Linked DNA regions of Chitinimonas arctica. The protein of the gene in region 1 interacts with the protein of each later gene in a pairwise test. Links are inferred from orthologs where the notes say so. Each region holds a gene or a part of one and is shown in the gene's direction. Other genes may lie near its edges.

Region 1 (4,055 bases):
GATGCAGCGAGGGGTCTGGCGCTGCGCCGGCCTAGCAAGGCTGGGTCGGATAGGTCCCCGGCACCAGGATGTCGCGCGTGACTTTGCGGATATCGACATGCCCGCAAAAGGCCATGCTGAGGTCCAGTTCGCGGGCGATGACTTCCAGGCAACGCGTCACGCCGGCTTCTCCCTGCGCGCCCAGGCCATACAGGAAGGCGCGGCCGATCAGGGTGCCCTTGGCGCCCAGGGCGATGGCTTTCAGCACATCCTGGCCGGAGCGGATGCCGCCGTCGAGCCAGACCTCCATATCGCGGCCCACCGCCTCGGCGATGGCCGGCAGGGCCGAGATGCTGGAGGGGGCGCCGTCCAGCTGGCGGCCGCCGTGGTTGGAGACGATCAGCGCATCGGCGCCGCTGTCGCGGGCCAGGCGGGCGTCTTCCGCGTCCATGATGCCTTTCAGTATCAATTTTCCGCCCCAGCGGCGCTTGATCCACTCCACGTCGGCCCAGTTCAAGGCGGGGTCGAACTGGGCAGCCGTCCAGGCGCTGAGCGAGGAGAGGTCCGCCACGCCTTGCACATGGCCGACGATATTGCCGAAGCTGCGGCGGCGCGTGTGCAACATATCCCAACACCAGGGCAGCTTGCCGGCCAGGTTGATCAGGTTGGCCAAGGTGGGTTTGGGCGGCACGGATAGGCCGTTGCGCAGATCCTTGTGCCGCTGGCCGAGGATCTGCAAGTCCAGGGTCAGGACCAGGGCGCTACAACGCGCGGCGCGGGCGCGCTCGATCAGGCTTTCGATAAAGGCACGGTCCTTCATGACATAGAGCTGGAACCAGAACGGCGCCTGGGTATGGGCCGCGACGTCCTCGATGGAGCAGATGCTCATGGTCGAGAGGGTGAAGGGCACGCCGAAGCGTTCGGCCGCACGAGCCGCCAGGATCTCGCCGTCCGCGTGCTGCATGCCGGTCAATCCGGTCGGCGCCAAAGCCACCGGCATGGCGACGCTGGTGCCGGCCATATCGCTACGCAAGCTGCGCTGCGCGATATTTACCGCCACCCGCTGGCGAAACTTGATTGCCTGGAAAGCCTGCTCGTTCGAACGATAGCTGCCCTCGGTCCAGGAGCCGGAGTCTGCATAGTCGTAAAACATGCGCGGTACCCTTCGCTTGGCCTGTAAGCGGAGATCTTCGACACAGGTGATCAATGGCATGACTTTTCTCGTCTAAATGGTCTTTGGGCAACAGCGAATCCAGAAAATCCTTGTCCCGCCGGTCTGTGGCCGGCAGGCAGGAGGTGATTCTGGCAGAATCGATGCCAGCCATGTTTCGACGGAGCAAGCCGCAATGGATGTGCAGACTTATATGACCGAGCTGGGCCGTGCCGCGCGCGCGGCCTCGCGCCAGATCGCCCGGACGGATACCAATGCCAAGAACGCCGCCTTGCATGCGATGGCCGCCGCCATCGAGCGCGATGCCGAGCAATTATTGGCGGCCAATGCCGCCGATATGGCGGCCGCGCGTGCCGCCGGCCTGGACGAGGCGCTGTTGGACCGCCTGGCGTTGACGCCCAAGGGCGTCGCGGCCATGGCCGAAGGCCTGCGCCAGATCGCCGCGCTGCCCGATCCGGTGGGGGAGATGGGCGATTTCGCCTACCGTCCGTCCGGTATCCAGGTGGGCAAGATGCGGGTGCCCCTGGGCGTGATCGGCATCATCTACGAGGCGCGCCCCAATGTGACGGCCGACGCCGCCGGCCTGTGCCTGAAGTCGGGCAATGCCGCCATCCTGCGCGGCGGTTCGGAGGCGCTGCGCTGCAACCAGGCGATTGCCGCGCTGGTACGCGAAGGCCTGCGTAGCGCGGGCCTGCCGGAAACCGTGGTGCAGGTGGTGGAGACGACCGACCGCGCCGCGGTGGGGGCCTTGATCACCATGAGCGACTATGTCGATGTAATCGTGCCGCGCGGCGGCAAGGGCTTGATCGAGCGCATCACGCGCGAGGCACGTGTACCGGTCATCAAGCACCTGGACGGGATCTGCCACGTCTATATCGATGACGAGGCCGACCCGGACAAGGCGCTGCGTATTGCCGACAACGCCAAGACCCATCGCTACGGCACCTGCAACACCATGGAAACGTTGCTGGTGAACGAAACCGTGGCCGAGCTGATCCTGCCGCCGCTGGGCGAAATCTATCGCGCCAAGGGTGTCGCCCTGCGCGCCTGCCCCCGCACCCGCGAATGGCTGCCCGACGCCGAGGCCGCTACCGAGGCGGACTGGCGGACCGAATACCTGGCGCCCATCCTTGCCATCCGCGTCGTGGCCGATCTGGACGAGGCGATCAGCCATATCAATGAATACGGCAGCCACCATACCGATGCCATCGTGACCGAAAACTATGGCAAGGCGCGGCGCTTTCTGCGCGAAGTCGATTCGGCCAGCGTGATGGTGAATGCCTCGACCCGCTTCGCCGATGGTTTTGAATATGGCTTGGGTGCGGAAATCGGTATTTCCACCGACAAGATCCACGCGCGCGGCCCGGTGGGGCTACATGGCCTGACTAGCCAGAAATGGGTGGTGCTCGGTGATGGACAGATTCGCGTCTGATCTGCCGGCTGCGCCGGCGTCGCTCTACGATGCGGCGGGCCAGCCGCTGCAAGGTCGCTTTGCCGGCCGCTGCGACCGGCTCGACTGGCGCGGTCTGCCCGCGGCCTTGCAGCGTCCCGGCTGGTGGCGGCTACTGCATCACAAGCGTTGGCAATATATCGGTATCGCCTGCGGCGACTGCTTTATTGGCTGCGCCATTGTCGATGTCGGTTGGACCAATACCGCTTTTGCCTACCTGTTCGACCGGGCCAGCGGCAAGGTGATCGGCTCGCTGTCGCGCGATGGCCTGCCGGGACTGACGGCGAAGGTGGCCGATGTGCCCGCCACGGGCGAGGCCAGCCGCTTTGCCTGGCTGGGGGCGCGGATAAGCTTTATCGAGCAGGAGGCGAACCTGTTCAGCCTGGCGGTCAGCGGGCCTGGCGGTTTTCGGGTGACGGCCGAGCTGGATGGCCGCAACACGGCGCCCTGGCTGTTTGCCTGCGGGCCGGTGGAGGGAGGCGTTTGGCATGCTACCCACAAATCGCCGGCGCTGGCGGTACGAGGCGAGGCGCATGCGGCAGGCAAGGTTTTCCCGCTGGATGGCGCCCATGCCAGCCTGGATCATTCCAATGGGCTATTGCCGCGCGATACCCGCTGGCTATGGGCCTCCGCCCATGCCGCCGAAGTCGGCTTCAATCTACAGGCGGGCTATTTCGGTAATCACGAAAATGTCCTGTGGCTCGATGGCAAGCTGATCGCCCTGGGGGCCGCCCGCTTCGAGTTCGATCCGGCCGATACGCAGGCGGTGTGGCGTGTCAGTACGGATGACGGCCTATTGGACTTGCGTTTCCAGCCGGAAGGCGAGCGGCGCGAGGATCGCAATCTATTGATCGCCGCCAGCCACTATGTCCAGCCGGTCGGTGTTTACTCAGGCTGGGTAAGGGCTACGATGGATGAGGCGCCCAGGCTGATCGAAGGCTTGCTGGGCGTGGCGGAGCAGCATCACTCCCGCTGGTAGGGCGATGGAGGGGCGGCAATATAAAGTTGCCCTTGCCTGCATCCGGCCGTGGCGAGCGGCTGTGCGCCGCCTATTATGAAGTTCAGCGGCAGGCACAACTGCTTCGCCCAACCGCCCCGGAGCCCATATGCAAACACTGACTTTCACCCAACGCGCCTGGTTGGCGTTCGTACTGCTTGCCCTGCTGAATCTTGCCACCGCCTTGGCCGCCAGCCTGGGTTGGGGTAGCGGAGCGGTCTGGGGAATGGCCGGCGTGGCGGCAGTGGCGGCACTGGTCGGTGGCGGCTGGTGGGTCAACGCCACCAACCAGAGTGTCGGCAAGGTCGAGACGGCGCTCAAGCATATCGAACAAGGCAATTTCCAGTTCCGGCTGGAGACGGAGTCGGGTGATGAGTTCGCCAGCACGATTGCCGCGGTGAAGTCGCTATCCGGGCGCTTGCATACCTTGATGGAAGCGGTGACGTCCTCGTCCAGCA
Region 2 (4,002 bases), 1.1 Mb from region 1 along the record:
GCGCCAACCGCTGGCAGACGTTCTGCAAGATCATCTTCCCGGCCGCCATGCCGGCCCTGTTGACCGGCTTTACCCTGGCGTTCGCCCGCGCCATCGGCGAGTACGGCTCCGTGATCTTTATCGCCGGCAATATCCCGTTCGAATCCGAAATTACCCCGCTACTGATCATCGGCAAGCTGGAACAGTATGACTACGTGGGCGCGACCGCCATCGCCACCGTCATGCTGGGCCTGTCCTTCACGTTGATCCTGCTGATCAACCTGCTGCAGTGGTGGCATGCCAAGCGCCACGGCATGCGCAAGTAACAACCAGCTATCTCGACCGGGCCGCCGCCCGGTATTACAGGGTAAGGGCCATGCATCAACTCAATACCGCCACGCGTTCCGTCGCCACCACCGAACAAGCCTGGGTCCGCTGGACCCTGGTCGGCGCGGCGCTGGCCTTTCTCGGCCTGTTCCTGGTGCTGCCGCTGGTGTCGGTATTCGCCGAAGCGCTGCGCAAGGGCTGGGATCTTTATTGGGAAGCCCTGCGCGAGCCAGATGCGCTGGCGGCGGTCCAGCTGACACTGATCGCCACGGCGATTTCCGTCCCCTTCAATCTGGTATTCGGCGTGGCGGCCGCCTGGGCCATCGCCAAGTTCGATTTCAAGGGCAAAAGCCTGTTGATCACCCTGATCGACCTGCCGTTCTCCGTTTCGCCGGTGGTGGCGGGGCTGGTCTATGTGCTGATCTTTGGCGCACAGGGGTGGCTGGGGCCATGGCTGCAGGAACATGACATCAAGATCATCTTCGCCGTGCCCGGCATCGTCCTGGCCACCATCTTCGTGACCTTCCCCTTTGTCGCCCGCGAACTGATTCCCTTGATGGAAGCGCAGGGCACCGAGGAAGAACAGGCTGCCATGGTGCTGGGCGCCAGCGGCTGGACCACTTTCCGGCGCATTACCTTGCCCAATATCAAATGGGGCCTGCTGTACGGGGTGATCCTGTGCAATGCCCGGGCCATGGGCGAGTTCGGTGCGGTGAGCGTGGTATCGGGCCATATCCGCGGCATGACCAATACCATCCCCCTGCATGTAGAGATTCTGTACAACGAGTACAACTTTGTAGCGGCGTTTGCCTGTGCCTCCATTCTGGCCTTGCTGGCCCTGGTCACCCTGGTGGCCAAGACCTGGGTGGAATGGCAGACCGAACGGCAGCGCGCGGCGGATGCCCGTGCCGCCTACGACGAGTGAAAGCGAGCCATCATGAGCATCGAAATCCAATCCATCGCCAAGCAGTTCGGTAGCTTCACCGCCCTGGGCAACGTCGATCTCAAGGTCGAAACCGGCGAACTGCTGGCCTTGCTGGGGCCGTCCGGCTGCGGCAAGACCACCCTGCTGCGCATCATTGCCGGCTTGGAAACGCCGGATTCCGGCCAGATCCTGTTTCATGGCGAAGATACCACCGACAAGCATGTGCGCGAGCGGCAGGTCGGCTTCGTCTTTCAGCACTACGCCTTGTTTCGGCATATGACGGTATTCGAGAATGTCGCCTTCGGCTTGCGGGTCAGGCCCAAGCAGACCCGGCCGTCGGACAGCGAGATCAAGCGCCGGGTGCACGATCTATTGAACCTGGTGCAGTTGGACTGGCTGGCCGACCGCTATCCGGCCCAGCTATCGGGCGGCCAGCGCCAGCGCATCGCCCTGGCCCGGGCCTTGGCGGTCGAGCCCAAGGTGCTGTTGCTGGACGAACCGTTCGGCGCACTGGATACCAAGGTACGCAAGGAATTGCGCCGCTGGTTGAAACGGCTGCACGAGGAAGTGCATGTCACTTCGGTATTCGTGACCCATGACCAGGAAGAAGCCCTGGAAGTGGCCGATCGGGTGGTGGTGATGAACAAGGGCAGGATCGAACAGGTCGGTACGCCGGAAGAGGTGTACGACACGCCGGCCACCCCGTTTGTCTATCAGTTCCTCGGCGACGTGAATCTCTTCCACAGCCGCGTGCATGCCGGCTTTGCCGATGTGGGGCATCAAGGCCCGCAAGGCGACGGCGCCATTGCCTACGTTCGGCCGCATGATATCGAACTGAGCCGCGAAGCGGTGGGCCAGTCGCTGCCCGCCAAGGTGGACCATGTCCGTGCCATCGGCTCCATCGTCCGCTTGGAACTGAGCCTGGAAAATGGCGATCCGGTCGAGGCGGAGCTGAGCCGCGAGGCCTTCGCCGGCCAGCGCTACCAGGCCGGCGAGCGGGTCTATATCCGGCCGCGCAGCGCCAGGGTGTTCGCCGAGGATTACTCGATCTGAAACGCTGTGTCGGGAAAAGCGGGGGAGGGGCTTTGCACCCCTCCCGCCAGCCTTAGTCCGTCGAGGCCTCCGGTTCGCCCTCGGCCGGTTTCGCCTCACGCATCTGTTCCATCATGGCGGCCGCCTCGGCGGCTTGTTTCGCCTTTTGGGTATAGATCTGGTACTGCGGGATCGCGATGGCGGCCAGGATGCCCACCATGGCAACGATCACAATGATGCCGCCGCCGCCGGAAGGCATGCCGCTACGCGGTACGAACAAGGCAAACAGGCCGGCAATCGGATTGCGGCCCGGCATGACGGGCTCGCGGCCGGCTCCCAGCTCACGTACCGCGTGCAGGCGTTTCACCAGCCAGGGATAGTCGCCCACCAATTCGTGGAAGGACATCCAGAAGCCGCTGGTCTCAATGGTTTGTCCCACATAGGCATCATGGTCCATCACCTTGGCGTGCTTGCCGCCGGCGGCCAGTACCGCCACGGCATGGGCGGCGTCGCTTGGATTGGGGCAGCAGCGCAGGCCATAGCGGTCGCAGGTGTACTCGCGCGCACGGGAGTAGGCTGGTCCGATCAGCGGCAGCCAGGCCACCGGCGCCAGTAGCGGACCGTGGCTGAGGTGCTTGCGATGCAGATGGCCCAGTTCGTGGCCGATATAGAAATTCAGTGCATCGGGGCGGTCCAGCAAGGCGTCCACCAGTTCGGCATACAGGGCAATGTAGTTGCGGCCGAGGAACTTGGTGGCGAAGGCATTAAAGAGGCCGTCGCTGCGCAGCAGGTAGGCTTCCGGCAGGGTCCGCATGCCGATCTTGCCGGCGCATTCGGCAATGCGGGCATGTAGCACAGGCAGTTGTTCGGGCGTGATACGTACCGCAGTACCCTTGATGTATGAAATAAAGCCGGACTGGGCGAACAGATAGAAGACGAAGAACATCAGCACATAGAACAGGGCCATGCCCAGCGTGCCTAGGATGATCAACAGCCAGAATATCGCCGCCAGCGTCGCCAGGATGGCGAAAAGCGTCTTTTCCTTCGGATAGACCAATTGTGTTTGCATTACAAACTTCCCTGGATTGATAGTGCTTTTTTATCGAGGGCCGCTCGAGCGACCGTCGCGCATGGTAGGGGAGTGTGTTACGCACGGCGAGGTAAATAGTCGGCTTTGTCTCAAATCGGCGTGTTTTTCCACGCAGATCCAGCTGCCGCTCGATGGGTAGCGAATCACGATCTGCCACGAGCGAGGCTGGCGGCTTTAAGTCATTCGCCACCCCCGTGCGGGCCGAAAGGGCCCGCAGCGAGGCGTGAAAATCAACTATAGGGAGTATTACGCAGCTTGAACTTGCATGATTTCTTTGCTCGTCCCCAGGATGAAATCACCCGTCATTGGGTTTGTGATTTCCCATTCTGCTATAAAAGCATCAACGCCGACCGTAATCTCCCATCCGTGGTGGGGGTCGCGCAATCTGACTTCCGCAAGATCGGCAGAAACATCATCAGCCACAACGACATGGCCACCTAATTTATCATGCAGCACGACAATTGCAGGTCCGTTTTCATCGATTGCGGTTTTCAGCTCTTTTAAATCTTTCACCGTGTTCTTAATGGGAAGTAACCCGGCTTTTTTTATATCGCAAGCTTGAAGATCGCTGTTCCCCAAATTCCTGCTTACCAATGCGCCTACATCTGGTTCCTTTCCATGCTCCATGATAAGCATGGCTGTAACCGCA
Region 3 (3,896 bases), 1.9 Mb from region 1 along the record:
CGTGCGGGCTTGCCTCACAGGGGAAGCAAGCATGGAACAGCAGGTCGTCAAGCCGGGCAGTTGGTTGAGCAGGCTATTTTTGCGGGGAGATGCGTATGGCGCGTGGATGATACGGTCCCGCTCCAGCGTGGAGCAGCGCGACGTGGATATCCTCGACCGCGTGACCCATTCGCCCCGTTCGCTGGGTTTTGCGCTTGGTCTGGTATTGAGCGTGGGCTTGTTGATACTCCTCTGCAACGCCATCGTGGTGGATGAAGTCGCATTATGGCGGGTCGAGGGTCGCTTGCAGTCCCGGTTCAGTTTAGATTGGGCGGCGCCCACCGCGGCGGATTGGTTACGGGCAGGTATCCTCGCTCCCGTGCTGGTCTGGTGCGTGCTGGATATCTGGCTTGGCTACCGCAAGTACCTGGGGAAATTCCGCTACTACTTATTGCAGAGTGTCGGTGTCGCACTGGTCCCTACCGTACTGGCGGCTTTCGTGATGGGTAGCCGGCAGGGGTGGCATTCGGCGATATCGGTGCTGACCATGGCGGGGTTCCTCACCGTGCTATGTACCCTGCTGCTGGTGGCGGCCGTCAGGCTGGTGGCGCATCGCCGCCAGCTGCGGCGCAACGAGGAGCAGGAGCTGCTGCGCGCCGAAGCCGAGAGCGAGCGTTTGGCGCGGCGCTTGAGCGAAGCACATTTACGACTGCTGCAAGCGCAGATCGAACCGCATTTCCTCTTCAATACCCTGGGTGCCGTGCAGCAACTGGCCGAAGCCGGCGCACCGCGTGCGTCTGCCTTGACCGCCAGCCTGATACATTTCCTGCGCGGCAGCATGGCGCAAATGCGCGCCGAGCAGGTCGGCCTAGGCGAAGACTTCATCCTGGTGGAAGCCTATCTGCGGGTCATGCAAGCCCGCCTGGGCGACCGCTTGCGCTTTGCCCTGGCGCTGCCGCAGGAATTGGCAGGACAGCGGATTCCGACCATGATGCTGCTGACCCTGGTGGAGAACGCCATCAAACATGGCATAGAGCCGGCGCTGCGAGGCGGCCGCATCGATCTCCAGGCGTTTGCCTCGGATGGGCAATTGCATGTCCAGGTCAGCGACACCGGCCAAGGTGTGAGCAATCAATCCGATGGTGGCGTGGGCTTGGCGAATATCCGCGAGAGACTGCGCCTGCAATATGGCGATAAGGCGGAACTGCAGATACCGGAAGCGCAGATCGAGGGCTTTACGGCCACACTCCGCTTGCCGTTGGAGTAAACCGGCCATTGCGCCAGGATGGAGACAAGGAACAGCATGCGCACCAAGATATTGATCGCCGAAGACGAACCCCTGATGCGCGAACGGCTGCTCGATCTGCTGCAGCGGAGCTGGCCCGACGCCGAGGTGGTGGCGGCCGCCGAAAACGGCAACGATGCCTGGGACGCCTTCCTGGAGTTCGAACCGCAGGTGGTCTTCCTGGATATCCGCATGCCGGGATTTTCCGGGCTGGAAGTGGCCGCCCGTATCGGTACGGCCGCCCATGTGGTGTTTGTCACGGCTTACGACCAGTATGCCGTCGACGCCTTCGAGGCCGGGGCGGTCGATTACCTGCTCAAACCCATCGAGGCCGATCGGCTAGCCAAGGCGATTGCGCGCATACGCCAGAAACTGGCCACGCCGCCGGCCGACCTGAGCGAGTTGCTGAGCCGCCTCACCACGGCCGCGCCCACCCCTGAGCGCGAGAAGCTGAAATGGCTGAAGGCCACGGTGGGGAAACAAATCAAGCTGATCAAGGTGGAGGACGTATTGTTCTTCCAGAGCGATACCAAGTACACCCGGGTGGTGCTGGCCGACTCCGAAGCCCTGATCCGTACCCCGCTCAAGGATCTGCTGGCCGGGCTGGACAGCGAACTGTTCTGGCAGATCCACCGTGGCACCCTGGTCAATGTGCATGCCATTGCCGCGGCCGAGCGCCTGGACGCCGAACGCATGGTGGTGCTGCTGAAAGGCAGCGAGGAGAGATTAGGCGTGAGCCGGGCGTTTACCTACCGGTTTCGGGAGTAGCGAATTGCAGGTTCGCCAAGGCCGCCCGCTCCGCCGGGCTGGCTTGCTCAGCGCCCCAGCCCCGGCACATAGACCGCCGCGATCCGATAGACAATCTTCGCCACATCCGCATCCGAGCGATTGGTCAGCACGATCACCGTCAGCTTGTCGTCCGGAAAACGGCTGATCTGCGTGGTGAATCCCTGCCACGCACCATCGTGCTCGACTACGCGGTGGCCTTTGAGCTCGAGCACCGACCAAGCGAAACCGTAAGGGGCACTGCTGCCGTCGTTCAGTTTCACCGGTGTCCAACCGGCCTGCTTGCTGGCCGCGCTCAGCGGCTTGTCGCCATTTAGGGCGATATCCCAGCGGGCCAGGTCGCGCGCCGTCAGGTAGAGACTGCCGTCGGCTGTGGCGTTGAGCGTGGGGGAGACCCAGTCCTGGTTCTTGGCGGCACCCTCGACAATATCGTAGCCGGCCGCGCGGTGGGGAACGATATCGCGCTCACTGATCAGGCGGGTGGCCATGCCCAGCGGCTTGAACAGGCGAGTCTGCAATTGTTCGGCGTAGTGGCTGCCGCCCAGCTTGTTGCAGAGGAAGCCAAGCACCTGATAGCCGCTATTGCTGTAGGACCACTTCTCGCCCGGTTCGGACAGTAGCGGCACCGCACCGGCCAGTTGCAGCAGTTGCTCGTCGCTGTAGTCGCGATGCAGGTCGATATGATCGACGGGCTCGTCGCTGATACCGGCGGTATGGGTCAGCAGATGGCGCACCGTGATCTTCCCCCAGTGGGGCGGTACCGATAGATGGGTGGAAATAAGGTCGTCCAGGCCCAGCTTGCCATCCTCCACCAATAGCATGACCAGCGCTGCGGTGAATTGCTTGCCGATGGAACCGGACTGGAACACCGTCGCCGGGGTGACGGGCACGCCGTGCTCGATATTGGCCAGGCCGTAGCCTTGTTCTTTCACGATCCTGCCATCCCTGATGATGGCGATGCCGATACCGGGAATGGATTGCGCCTTCAATTCCTGCCTGACCACCTTATCGACCCGGTCGGCATGTGCCGTTCCCAGGCACAGATAGGCTGCCGCCATCAATGGAAAACCAATGCGCATTCACGACTCCTGCTGGTAGGCCCGTCCCGGTCGGGGCGGGCTGCCGGCAGCTTAACCAAGATGGGTATGGCGTTCCACCCGTGCCTCGGTTTCCATGCTGGCCAAGCCCTGCAGGATGCCACAGTCGGCCAGGGCCTGTTCGGCCTGGCACTGCCGGCGTAGCGTGCTTAGTTGTTGCTTCAGGTGCAATAGCTCATCGATGCGCGCGTCGACATGGCCGATATGGGCATCGAGCAGTTGGTTCACCTGGCCGCAGGCGATGGCCGGCCCGTCGCGCAGCGTCAGCAGCGCGCGGATTTCCTCATGGGTCATATCCAGTACTCGGCAATTGCGGATAAAGCGCAACCTTTCCACATGGGGATTGCCGTAACTGCGGTAGTTGGCTGCAGTCCGCTCCGGTTCGGGCAGCAGGCCTTCCTTTTCGTAGTAGCGGATGGTTTCCACCGTGCAGCGTGCCACTTGGGCCAGTTCACCGATTTTCATTGTGCGTTTCCCTGCAAATGCGTTGCCGCGCTTGACCCTATAGTAGCTTTAGGCTGTTAGATGTAGCAATCGTCAAAAGGATCACCAGCCATGTCTGCCTGCTGTCCCGATAAACCGCAATGCCCATCCTCGCCCGAAGCTGCCAAGGAACAGGGGAAGATTCGCTATCGCCCGCTGCGGCATGCCCATGCGCCATCCGCTCCCGCGCCAGCCGAGCAGCTTGGACTAGCCCTCGAGGCGGGCTATACCGGCAGCCGCCTGCATATCGCCCAGCTGGACTGCCC

The links. The genes of interacting proteins can lie anywhere in the genome.
Region 2: the proteins of FNU76_RS13085 (region 1) and FNU76_RS07905 interact in binary tests that used the Escherichia coli proteins (3 or more experiments, as listed by UniProt). The link is inferred for Chitinimonas arctica from one-to-one orthologs.
Region 3: the proteins of FNU76_RS13085 (region 1) and FNU76_RS21970 interact in binary tests that used the Escherichia coli proteins (3 or more experiments, as listed by UniProt). The link is inferred for Chitinimonas arctica from one-to-one orthologs.

What each region holds. Positions count from the first base shown.
Region 1 is NZ_CP041730.1:2,910,187-2,914,241, forward strand. Bases 468-3,453 are described here. They hold FNU76_RS13085 (glutamate-5-semialdehyde dehydrogenase), read left to right. Parts: upstream 468-1,325; coding sequence 1,326-2,582; downstream 2,583-3,453. Other genes in these bases: FNU76_RS13080 (alpha-hydroxy acid oxidase), read right to left, coding at 468-1,192; FNU76_RS13090 (DUF2804 domain-containing protein), read left to right, coding at 2,563-3,453. Outside these bases: more of FNU76_RS13080, read right to left, coding at 32-467; more of FNU76_RS13090, read left to right, coding at 3,454-3,579; FNU76_RS24120 (methyl-accepting chemotaxis protein), read left to right, coding at 3,707-4,055. UniProt on the Escherichia coli protein: Catalyzes the NADPH-dependent reduction of L-glutamate 5-phosphate into L-glutamate 5-semialdehyde and phosphate. The product spontaneously undergoes cyclization to form 1-pyrroline-5-carboxylate.
Region 2 is NZ_CP041730.1:1,767,218-1,771,219, reverse strand. The notes cover bases 331-3,263. They hold FNU76_RS07905 (sulfate/molybdate ABC transporter ATP-binding protein), read left to right. Parts: upstream 331-1,243; coding sequence 1,244-2,284; downstream 2,285-3,263. Other genes in these bases: FNU76_RS07900 (M48 family metallopeptidase), read right to left, coding at 2,337-3,263; cysW (sulfate ABC transporter permease subunit CysW), read left to right, coding at 356-1,231. Also shown: sulfate ABC transporter permease subunit CysT, read left to right, coding at 1-305; more of FNU76_RS07900, read right to left, coding at 3,264-3,332; FNU76_RS07895 (papain-like cysteine protease family protein), read right to left, coding at 3,600-4,002. UniProt on the Escherichia coli protein: Part of the ABC transporter complex CysAWTP involved in sulfate/thiosulfate import. Responsible for energy coupling to the transport system.
Region 3 is NZ_CP041730.1:4,829,994-4,833,889, forward strand. What follows is about bases 331-3,157. They hold FNU76_RS21970 (LytR/AlgR family response regulator transcription factor), read left to right. Parts: upstream 331-1,282; coding sequence 1,283-2,032; downstream 2,033-3,157. Other genes in these bases: FNU76_RS21965 (sensor histidine kinase), read left to right, coding at 331-1,246; FNU76_RS21975 (serine hydrolase domain-containing protein), read right to left, coding at 2,080-3,129. Also shown: more of FNU76_RS21965, read left to right, coding at 32-330; cadR (Cd(II)/Pb(II)-responsive transcriptional regulator), read right to left, coding at 3,181-3,612; FNU76_RS21985 (heavy metal translocating P-type ATPase), read left to right, coding at 3,703-3,896. UniProt on the Escherichia coli protein: Member of the two-component regulatory system BtsS/BtsR, which is part of a nutrient-sensing regulatory network composed of BtsS/BtsR, the low-affinity pyruvate signaling system YpdA/YpdB and their respective target proteins, BtsT and YhjX.